Regions from separate parts of the Clavibacter michiganensis genome, predicted to be linked through region 2. Evidence: predicted binding sites of a transcription regulator. Region 2 holds the regulator's gene; each other region holds the start of a gene.
What was found. The regulator LexA, encoded in region 2, represses DNA repair genes until DNA is damaged. The targets are predictions, from matches to a motif close to TCGAACANNTGTTCGA.
Positions count from the first base shown of each region.

Region 1: the regulator LexA is predicted to act here: its motif matches at 1,361-1,376, upstream of K0V08_RS03335 (DNA polymerase III subunit alpha).
Region 3: the regulator LexA is predicted to act here: its motif matches at 1,894-1,909, upstream of K0V08_RS03370 (DUF6504 family protein).

Region 1 covers NZ_CP080437.1:719,462-722,731, forward strand. Annotated here, with positions in the region: gene K0V08_RS03335 (DNA polymerase III subunit alpha) at 1-1,314, opposite strand, end outside; gene K0V08_RS03340 (glucose-6-phosphate dehydrogenase) at 1,429-2,796, shown strand; gene K0V08_RS03345 (dienelactone hydrolase family protein) at 2,898-3,270, shown strand, end outside.
Region 2 covers NZ_CP080437.1:1,271,970-1,275,239, reverse strand. Annotated here, with positions in the region: gene hflX (GTPase HflX) at 1-1,457, shown strand, start outside; gene lexA (transcriptional repressor LexA) at 1,543-2,223, opposite strand; gene K0V08_RS05910 (hypothetical protein) at 2,585-2,983, shown strand; gene hisB (imidazoleglycerol-phosphate dehydratase HisB) at 3,096-3,270, shown strand, end outside.
Region 3 covers NZ_CP080437.1:725,357-728,626, forward strand. Annotated here, with positions in the region: gene K0V08_RS03355 (LysR family transcriptional regulator) at 1-78, opposite strand, end outside; gene K0V08_RS03360 (GNAT family N-acetyltransferase) at 147-674, shown strand; gene pnuC (nicotinamide riboside transporter PnuC) at 693-1,391, opposite strand; gene K0V08_RS03370 (DUF6504 family protein) at 1,528-1,851, opposite strand; gene K0V08_RS03375 (aldo/keto reductase) at 2,105-2,974, shown strand; gene K0V08_RS03380 (App1 family protein) at 3,045-3,270, opposite strand, start outside.

The DNA of each region.
Region 1 (3,270 bases), 550 kb from region 2:
CTTCTCGAACACGCGGTGGTAGACCTCGTGCCGCCTGGCCGACTCCACGTCGATGTCGATGTCGGGCAGCGTCGAGCGGACCTTGCCGAGGAAGCGCTCGAAGAGCAGGTCGTGCTCCAGCGGGTCGACGTTGGAGATGCGCAGCAGGTAGTTGACGAGGCTGCCCGCGCCGGATCCGCGGGCCTGGTTGCGCACCCCCATGTCGCGCATGAGCGCGCAGACGTCGGCGACCGTGAGGAAGTAGGTGGCGAAGCCGAAGCCCGTGATGGTCGTGAGCTCGGTGCGCATGCGCGCGAGCACGCGCTGCCGCATCGCCTCGTCGACGTGCCCGAACCGCTCGGTGGCCCCGGCCTCGGCCTTCCGCCAGAGCGCCTCGTCCGGGTCTCCCGTGACGCCGATGACGGACTTCTCCGGCAGCTTCGGCTTCCTCCAGGCGAGGTCGGCGTCCGGATCCAGCCGGCAGCGGTCGGCGAGCTCCTCGGTGGCGCGCAGCAGCGCCTCGCCCGCCCGGCGGTCGAGCGACGACGCGCCCGCGATCTCCCGCGCGATCCCCTGCATCTCGGTAGGGGTCTTCAGCCACGCCTGCCCGTTGGGCTGCGGGCGGAAGGACCCGAGCGGCCGGAGCGTGCCGGCCGCGTCGAGCACGTCGCCCGTGAGCGCGTCGTCGGGCTCGAGGTAGCGGACGGCGTTGGTGAGCACCGCGGGGACGCGGTGGGCGTCGGCGAGCTCGAGCATGCGGGCGGCGTGGCGGAGGCTCGCGGACTCGCCGGGCTCTGTGAAGTGGCAGACCACCTCGACGACCACCGCGCCGGGCAGCAGCCGCGCCCACTCGGCCAGGTGGCGGGATGCGAGCGCGTGGTCGCCCGCCGCGACGGCGCGGCCGACGTCCGAGTCGGGCCCGAGCATGACCGTGCCCACCGGACCGTCCTCGCCGAGGAGGAACGCGGGCGGCCGGGTGCGCGCGATGCCGGCCTGCGCGCTCCGGGCGGTGCTCCTCGCCGTGCCGCGCCCGTGGCTCGCGCTGATGAGCCGGCTGAGCGCCGCCCAGCCCTGGCCGCGCGTGCCGCCGTGCGCGAGCACCGTGATCCGGCCCGGGTGCTCGCCCGTGAGCCCGAGCTCCGCGCCGACCACGGGGGAGACGCCGGCGGCGAGGGAGCGGCGGATGTGGCGGACCGCGCCGTACAGCCCGTCGCGGTCGGTGATCGCCGCGGCCGGCGCGCCCTCGGACGCGACCCGGTCGACGAGCGCCTCGGGCGCCGAGGTGCCGAAGTGGGCGGAGAAGGCGGACGCGACGTGCAGGTGGGTGAAGCTCACGCGCGCCTCCCTCGATGTCCGCCCGCGTCCTCCCCGGGCGCGATGTTCGAACGGATGTTCGACTCGCCCAGTGTAGGTCGGCTGCCCGGCAGCCGCGACCCGTAGTCTCGGAGGATGACCAGCGAACCCTCCACCCTCGTCATCCTCGGCGCCAGCGGCGACCTCACGGAACGCCTCCTCCTGCCGGGTCTCGGCAGCCTCGTGGCGAGCGATCGGGGGCGGCGGATCCAGCTCATCGGCACCGGCCGGAGCGAGCGCACGGCGTCGGAGTGGACGAAGACGGTCAAGACCGCGTTCGACTCGGTGGACGCCACGGGACGCCGGGCGGCGGGCATCGTCTCGTCCACGAAGTACATCCAGGCCGACCCCACCGACCTCGACGACCTGAAGCGGATCCTCGCCGCGTGCGAGGGCGCGCCCGCGCTCTACTTCGCGCTGCCGCCGGCCATCTCCATCCAGGTCTGCGAGCAGCTGGCGAAGCTCGACCTGCCGGAGGGCACCACGCTCGCGCTCGAGAAGCCGTTCGGGTCGAACAGCCGGAGCGCGGCGCAGCTCAACCGCCAGCTGCAGAAGCTCGTGCCGGAGGACCGCATCCACCGCACCGACCACTTCCTCGGCCTCTCCACGGTGCTCAACCTCGTGTCGCTGCGCTTCGCCAACCGCTTCTTCGAGTCGGTGTGGAGCGCGAGGGACATCGAGGAGGTCGAGATCGTCTACGACGAGACGCTCGCGCTCGAGGGCCGCGCGGCCTACTACGACAAGTCGGGCGCGCTGGTCGACATGATCCAGAGCCACCTGCTGCAGGTGCTCGCGGTCTTCGCGATGGAGCCGCCCGCGAGCATCGACCCGGACGACCTGCGCTCGAACATCGCCGCGGTCCTCCGCGCCACCGAGGTGTGGGACAACGACCCCGTCACGTACAGCCGTCGCGCCCGCTACACGGGCGCCACGGTCGACGGCACCCGCATCCCCGCGTACGCCAAGGAGGACGGGGTGGATCCGGCCAACGAGACGGAGACGCTCGCGGAGGTCACCTTCGGCGTCGCCAACGCGCGCTGGGCGGGCGTGCCGTTCCGGCTGCGCTCGGGCAAGGCCCTCAAGGAGGCGTCCAAGCGCATCGTCGTCACCTTCAAGCCCGTGGCGCACCTGCCGCGGGGCCTCCACGGATCCGCGCGGCCGGACCGGCTCGTCATCGACCTCAAGCCCGACGGCATCTCGCTCGAGGTCACCATGGACGGCACGGGCGAGCCCTTCACCCTCACGCAGTCCACGTTCCGCGCGGAGTTCGCCGAGCCCGAGCTCACGCCGTACGGCGAGGTGCTCGACGGCATCCTCGCGGGCGACCCGCGCCTCTCGGTCCGCGGCGACGTGGCCGAGCGCTGCTGGCGCATCGTCGCGCCCGTCATGCGCGCCTGGAAGGGCGACCGCGTGCCCATGGCCGAGTACCGCGCCGGATCCGCGGGGCCGACCGCCTGGCGCTGACCGCCCGGTGCTCCCGCCGCGCATGGCGGGCCCGCATGACGGCTCCCTGGGCGTCGTCGCCTCCCGGCGGCGGCGCCCTCGCCGCGTCCTAGCGTGAGGGCATGCCCGTGACCCTCACCGAGATCCCCCTGCCCGCGGCCTCGCCGGATGCGTCGCCCGGGCTGCACGGCGTGCTGGCGGTGCCCCAGGGCGAGGGCCCGTGGCCCGCGGTCGTGGTGGTGCACGAGGCCTTCGGCGTCACCGACGTCATGCGCCGCCAGGCCGAGCGCCTCGCCGAGGCCGGCTTCCTGGCGCTCATGCCGGACCTCTTCTCCGCCGGCGGCGCGCGCCGCTGCCTGGTCGCGACCTTCCGCACGCTCGCGGCGGGGGAGGGCCGGGCGTTCGTCGACGTCGAGTCCGCTCGCCGCGCGCTCCTCGCCCGCGCCGACTGCACGGGCCGCGTCGGCGTCATCGGCTTCTGCATGGGCGGCGGGT
Region 2 (3,270 bases):
ACCGGTCGGCCGGCTACGCGCTCTTCCGGGGGTCCGGCGCGCAGGCCCTGTCCGCCAACCCCGACACCGAGCAGGGATCGGACGGCGACCAGAGCGAGCGCGCCGACCGCCAGGCGCTGCGCCGGGTCCCCGGCCTCTCGACCGAGCTCGAGGACGTCACGGAGGTCGAGTACCGGCAGCTGCGGCTCGAGAACGTCGTGCTCATCGGCGTGTACTCGCAGGGATCCGTCGACGACGCCGAGAACAGCATGCGCGAGCTCGCGGCCCTCGCGGAGACCGCGGGCGCCGTCGTGCTCGACGGCCTGCTCCAGCGGCGTCCCACGCCGGATCCCAGCACCTACTTCGGTCGCGGCAAGGCCGAGGAGCTGCGCGCGCTCGTGGCGGCGGTCGGCGCGGACACCGTCATCGCGGACACCGAGCTCGCCCCGAGCCAGCGGCGCGCCCTCGAGGACGTGGTGAAGGTGAAGGTCATCGACCGCACCGCCGTGATCCTCGACATCTTCAGCCAGCACGCCAAGAGCCGCGAGGGCAAGGCTCAGGTGGAGCTCGCGCAGCTGCAGTACCTCCTCCCGCGCCTCCGCGGGTGGGGCGACTCGATGTCGCGCCAGGCAGGTGGCCAGGTCGGCGGCGCGGGCGCCGGCATGGGATCGCGCGGTCCGGGTGAGACCAAGATCGAGCTCGACCGCCGGCGCATCAACACGCGCATGGCGCGCCTCCGCAAGCAGATCGCCGCGATGAAGCCCGCCCGCGACACGAAGCGCGCCAACCGCGACCGGAACTCGGTGCCCTCGGTCGCGATCGTCGGGTACACGAACGCCGGGAAGTCGTCGCTGCTCAACCGCGTCACGAAGGCCGGCGTGCTCGTCGAGAACGCGCTCTTCGCGACCCTGGACGCGACCGTGCGCAAGACCGAGACGGACCAGGGCCAGCTCTACACGCTGGCCGACACCGTCGGCTTCGTGCGCAACCTGCCGCACCAGCTCGTCGAGGCCTTCCGCTCGACGCTGGAGGAGCTCGCCGACTCGGATGTGCTCGTGCACGTGGTCGACGCGTCGCACCCGGATCCCGCGGCGCAGCTCGCGACCGTGCACGAGGTCATCGCGGAGGTGGACGCCTCGTCCATCCCGGAGATCGTGGTGTTCAACAAGAGCGACCTCGCCTCCGACGGCGACCGCGTCGTCCTGCGCGGCCTCGCGCCCCAGGGCGTCTTCGTCTCGGCCCGCACGGGCGAGGGGGTCGAGGAGCTGCGTCGCCGGATCGCAGAGCTGCTGCCGCAGCCGACCATCGAGGTGGACCTCCTGGTGCCCTTCGAGCACGGCGAGATCGTCGCGATGCTCCACGACGGGGCGAAGGTCCTCGAGACCGCCTACGTCGAGGAGGGCACGCGCGTGCGCGCGCTCGTGACCGCCGAGCAGCAGGCGCAGGTCCAGGCGTACTCGGTGGTCCCTGCGGTCTGATCCGCGCCGCACCACCGCCCACCGCACGCACGAGAGCGGCCGGCCCCCTCGGGGACCGGCCGCTCTCGTACGCCGTGCTCGGGGATCAGACGGAGCGCATGACCGCGACGACCTTGCCGACGACCTCGGCGAAGTCGCCGAGGATGGGCTCGAACGCGCTGTTGCGGGGGAGCAGCCAGGTGTGGCCGTCGCGCTGGCGGAACACCTTCACCGTGGCCTCGTCGTCGAGCATGGCCGCGACGATGTCGCCGTTCTCCGCGGTCTTCTGCTGGCGGACCACGACCCAGTCGCCGTCGCAGATGGCCGCGTCGATCATCGAGTCGCCGACGACCCGCAGCATGAACAGGTCGCCCTTGCCGACGAGCTGGCGGGGGAGGGGGAAGACCTCCTCGACCATCTGCTCCGCGGTGATGGGGATGCCGGCGGCGATGCGGCCGACCATGGGCACCATGGCGGCGTCTCCCACCGGGGTCGACGGCTCGCCGCTCTCCGCCGCGCCGCTGCCGGGCAGGTCGATGAGCACCTCGAGGGCGCGCGGCCGGTTCGGGTCGCGTCGGAGGTAGCCGGAGAGCTCGAGCTGGTTGAGCTGGTGCGTGACGCTGGAGAGCGATGCGAGGCCGACGGCGTCGCCGATCTCGCGCATGCTCGGCGGGTAGCCCTGGCCGGCGATGGTGCGCTGGATGAACTCCAGGATCGAGATCTGCTTGTCGCTGAGGCTCTTGCGACGCCTCGTCGCGCCGCCTCCCGCCGCTCGCTCGTCCGTCATGCCACGGCCCGCCTCTCGTCGCCGACGCCTCCGCGGCACGGTCGACCCGGCGGGCCGACGCGCTCGCGGGGGCGATGTCGGTGGTGCCCGATGCAATGGACACCAGGCACTCGAAACTGTATCCAGCCGAGGCACCCCGGGCAAACACCTGTTCGAGCGTGTCGTGGGCGTGGCGACGGGATCTAGGTGATGAGGGCTTGCGGAGGGCTGGTTTCGAATGTATGTTCGGAACACAGCTTCGCATCCGGCTCTCCCGGCCGAGAGCCGGGTGCGAGCTGCCGGACCCGCATCGCATGCCACACCGCACTGCACCGCCGGGTGCGTCGTATCGACGCCCCACCGTCTCGCACGAGAGGTCACCATGAACACCGCAGCCACCACCATCCCCGCAGCCACCACCCCCGCCGGCCCGTCCTTCGCGCCCATCGCGGAGGCCGCCGTCGCGCCCCGCACGCGCCTGCGCATCACGCGCCGCGGACGCCTCGTCCTCACCGCGCTGGTCGCCGCCCCTCTCGCGCTCGGAGCCGGTCTCGTGGCGCTCAACGGCGGCGCGGCCGTCGCGTCGAAGGACGCGGCGGGCACCACGTTCGAGTACGTCACCGTCTCCAGTGGCCAGTCCCTGTGGGACCTCGCCGAGGAGATCGCGCCGTCGGCCGACCCGCGCGACGTCATCGCGTCGGTCGTCGACCTCAACCGCCTGCCGTCGTCGGACGTCGCGGCGGGCCAGCAGCTCGCCGTCCCCACCGAGTACGCGCACTGATCCTCGGGCGACGCCGCATGGGGCGTCGCACGCACAGCGGTCCGCCGCCGCGCTCCCGGTGGCGGCCGGGAGCGCGGCGGGTGGAGGGGAACCGATCGGTAGCATGGAGCCCATGAGCACCCTCGCGCGCACCGCGCACGTCACGCGGCAGACCAGCGAGTCCACCATCGACCTCCAGCTCGACCTCGACGGCACCGGCGCCTCCGAGATCAGCACGTCGGTGCCGTTCTACGACCACATGCTCACCGCGTTCGCGAAGCATTCCCTCACCGACCTCAGGGTCACCG
Region 3 (3,270 bases), 550 kb from region 2:
CTGCTCGGCGGCCCGGCCGAAGTGCCGCTCGTCGGCGACGGCGAGGAAGGAGCGGACGAGGCGGAGGTCGAGATCCATTCACGAAAGCTATCGGAGCGGTGTCTTTCATATTGGACGCGGCTGGCGGCGGCGGGGAAGCTGGATCCATGACCACGCACGCCGAGAGCCCGTCCCCGTCCCCGTCCGCCGCGATCGAGATCTCGCCGCTCGGTGGCGACGCCGACGCCCACGCCTTCCGCGCCCTCAACGAGGCATGGATCACGACGCTGTTCGCGCTCGAGCCCGACGACGAGCGCGTGCTGGCGGACCCCCGCGGCCAGATCGTCGACCGCGGCGGCGCGGTGCTCCTCGCCCGCGATGGGGACCGCGTCGTCGGCTGCGTGGCCCTGATCCCCGAGGGCGACGGCATGTGGGAGCTCGCCAAGATGGCGGTCGACGAGTCCGTCCGCGGGCGGGGGACCGGGCGGAGGCTGCTCCTGGCCGCGCTCGACGAGGCACGACGACGGGGAGCGGGCGCCGTCGTGCTCGGCAGCAGCGTCGACCTGCCGGCGGCCGTCCACCTCTACGAGAGCGTCGGGTTCCGGCACGTGCGGCCCGAGGAGGTCGGGCACATGCCCTACGCGCGGGCCAGCGTGTTCATGCGCCACGACCTCGGCGGGACGCCCGGGGCCTAGCGATCCCGGAGCCGTGCCTCAGCGCTCGGCGGGCGCCTCGACGATCCGCGGATCCGGGAAGGCCGTCTCGACCGCGGGCGCGTCGGTGCCGCGGGCGCGCATCCACACGAAGAAGCCCGTGAGCGTGAAGGCGCCGTAGAAGACGTACATGAAGGCGGAGGCGTAGTAGCCGGCGCTCACGAGGAGCGGGACGCCGACGAGGTCGACGGCGACCCAGACCGGCCAGAACTCGACCCAGCCCTTGGCCATGCCGTAGGTGGCGAGGAGCGAGCCGACGAAGATCCAGGCGTCGGCCCACACGGGCTCGTAGGAGCCGAGCGCGCGGAAGACGGGCGTCAGGATCGCGGTGCCGCCGACGAGCGCGACCACGAGCAGGATCCGCTCGCGACCGGACGCCCACTGCGGCACGACGGGCGCGCCTCCGTGCCTGGCCTGCTGCCAGCGGTACCAGCCGTAGACCGACACGGCGATGAACATGACCTGGCGGCCGGCCTGGCCGAGGAGGTTGACGGGGTTCGGCGTGCCGAAGACCGCGCCGAGGAAGACGGTGAAGAGGAGCACGTTGCCGACGATGCCGACGGGCCACGCCCACACCTTGCGACGCATGCCGCCGAGCGCGCTGGCGAGGCCGAAGAGGTTGCCGACGATCTCGCGCCAGAGGATGGCCTGGTCGCCGATGCGGAGCTGCGCGTCGAACAGCCACTCGAGTGCCGCCATGCGGGATCCCTCCGTGCGCCGCGACCCGGATGGCCAGCGAGCGGGACGCCGTGCGCGGCGCCGATGGGGTGAAGGCGCGGGCGTCCCCTGCTATTCCCCGCAGCCCGTGCGGACCGGGTGGACGGGGCGGGCGGGATCAGGCGAACAGGCGCACGTCGAGCTCCTCGTCCGACGCGGTGACGAGCGACCAGCGGCCGCGCGCGTCGACGCTCAGGTCGAACGAGCCGTCGACCCGGCGCGCGCCCGTGGTGAGCGGCACGGCCTCGACGCGCCACATCGACAGCTCCAGCAGGTGGGCGCTCGCGCCGCGGGGCGCGCGGCCCGTGCGCTGCCACCAGTCGACCCGCGCGATCCACCGCTCGGGCGAGCTCACCACCCCGTAGACCACGCCCCGCCAGGTGAACCGCAGCGGCGATCCGTCGCCCGAGAGCTCGACCTCCACGTCCTCGTCGATCCGCATGGTGCCGCTCCTCTCGCCTTCGCGCCGGCCGCGCTCCCGCGTTCGAACGGATGTTCGAACGTCTGATCCGAGTGTAGGAACGCCCGCCGACATCCACGAGGGGAGCGGGCGGATCCACCTCACCCTCGACCGGAGCCTGAGGGTCCGGTCCGGATCGCGCGCATCGGGCATGGATCCGCCACCCGCCGCGTTGGCCCCGGTGTCCCGAGGGCGGCAGACGCCCCCTCGTCATCGACACCCGAGGAGGGTCCACATGACCGACACCACCACCCGCCCCGCCGGGGCCTCCGGCACCTTCGCCATCGGCGGCGACCTGCCCGTCGTCCGGCTCGGCTACGGCACCATGCAGCTGACCGGCGAGGGCGTCTGGGGCGCCCCCGAGGACCCGCACGAGGCCGTCCGCGTCATCCGCCGCGCCGCAGAGCTCGGCGTCACGTTCTTCGACACCGCCGACTCCTACGGACCGTTCGTGGCCGAGGAGCTCCTCAAGGAGGCGCTCCACCCGTACGCCGACGACGTCGTCATCGCGACCAAGGGCGGGCTCACGCGCCCCGGCCCCGGCGACTGGCAGCCCGTCGGCCGTCCCGAGTACCTGCGCCAGCAGGCCGAGCTGAGCCTGCGCCACCTGGGCCTCGAGCGCATCGACCTGTACCAGCTGCACCGCATCGACCCTGCCGTGCCGCTCGCCGACCAGATCGGCGTGCTCAAGGACCTGCAGTCCGAGGGCAAGATCCGCCACATCGGGCTCTCCGAGGTGCAGGTCGACGACGTGAAGGCCGCCCGCGAGATCGCCGAGATCGTCTCCGTGCAGAACCTCTTCAACCTCGCCAAGCGCGACGCCGAGCCGCTGCTCGACTACGCCGAGGCCGAGGGCCTCGCCTTCATCCCGTGGTTCCCGCTCGCGACCGGCGAGCTCGCGAAGGACGGCGGCCCGCTCGACGCCCTCGCGAAGCAGCACGACGCGCGCGCCTCGCAGCTCGCGCTCGCCTGGCTCCTGCGCCGCTCGCCCGTCATGCTGCCGATCCCCGGCACCAAGTCGGTCGGCCACGTCGAGGACAACATCGCCGCGGCGGGCATCGAGCTCACCGACGACGAGTTCCAGGCGCTCACCGACGCCGTCTGATCCACCGCACGACGACGAAGGGCCCCGCGGCGGATCGCGGGGCCCTTCGTCGTGCCGGTCGGCGTCCGGGTCAGGTGCCGATCCGCGTGCCCGAGTCGTCGGCGAGGCCGAGGTCGTCGAGCTGGGCGAGCAGGCTCGCCCCGTCCGGCGCGTAGACCCACGGGATCGAGCTGTCGAGCGCGCGCTTCTCCGCCTTCGCCCGTCCGCCCGCGAGCACGGCCTCGCCCGCCGAGAGCTGCCGGATGAGGACGACCTCGACGTTGTCGGGGTGCCGCTCGGCGAACTCGCCGTAGAGC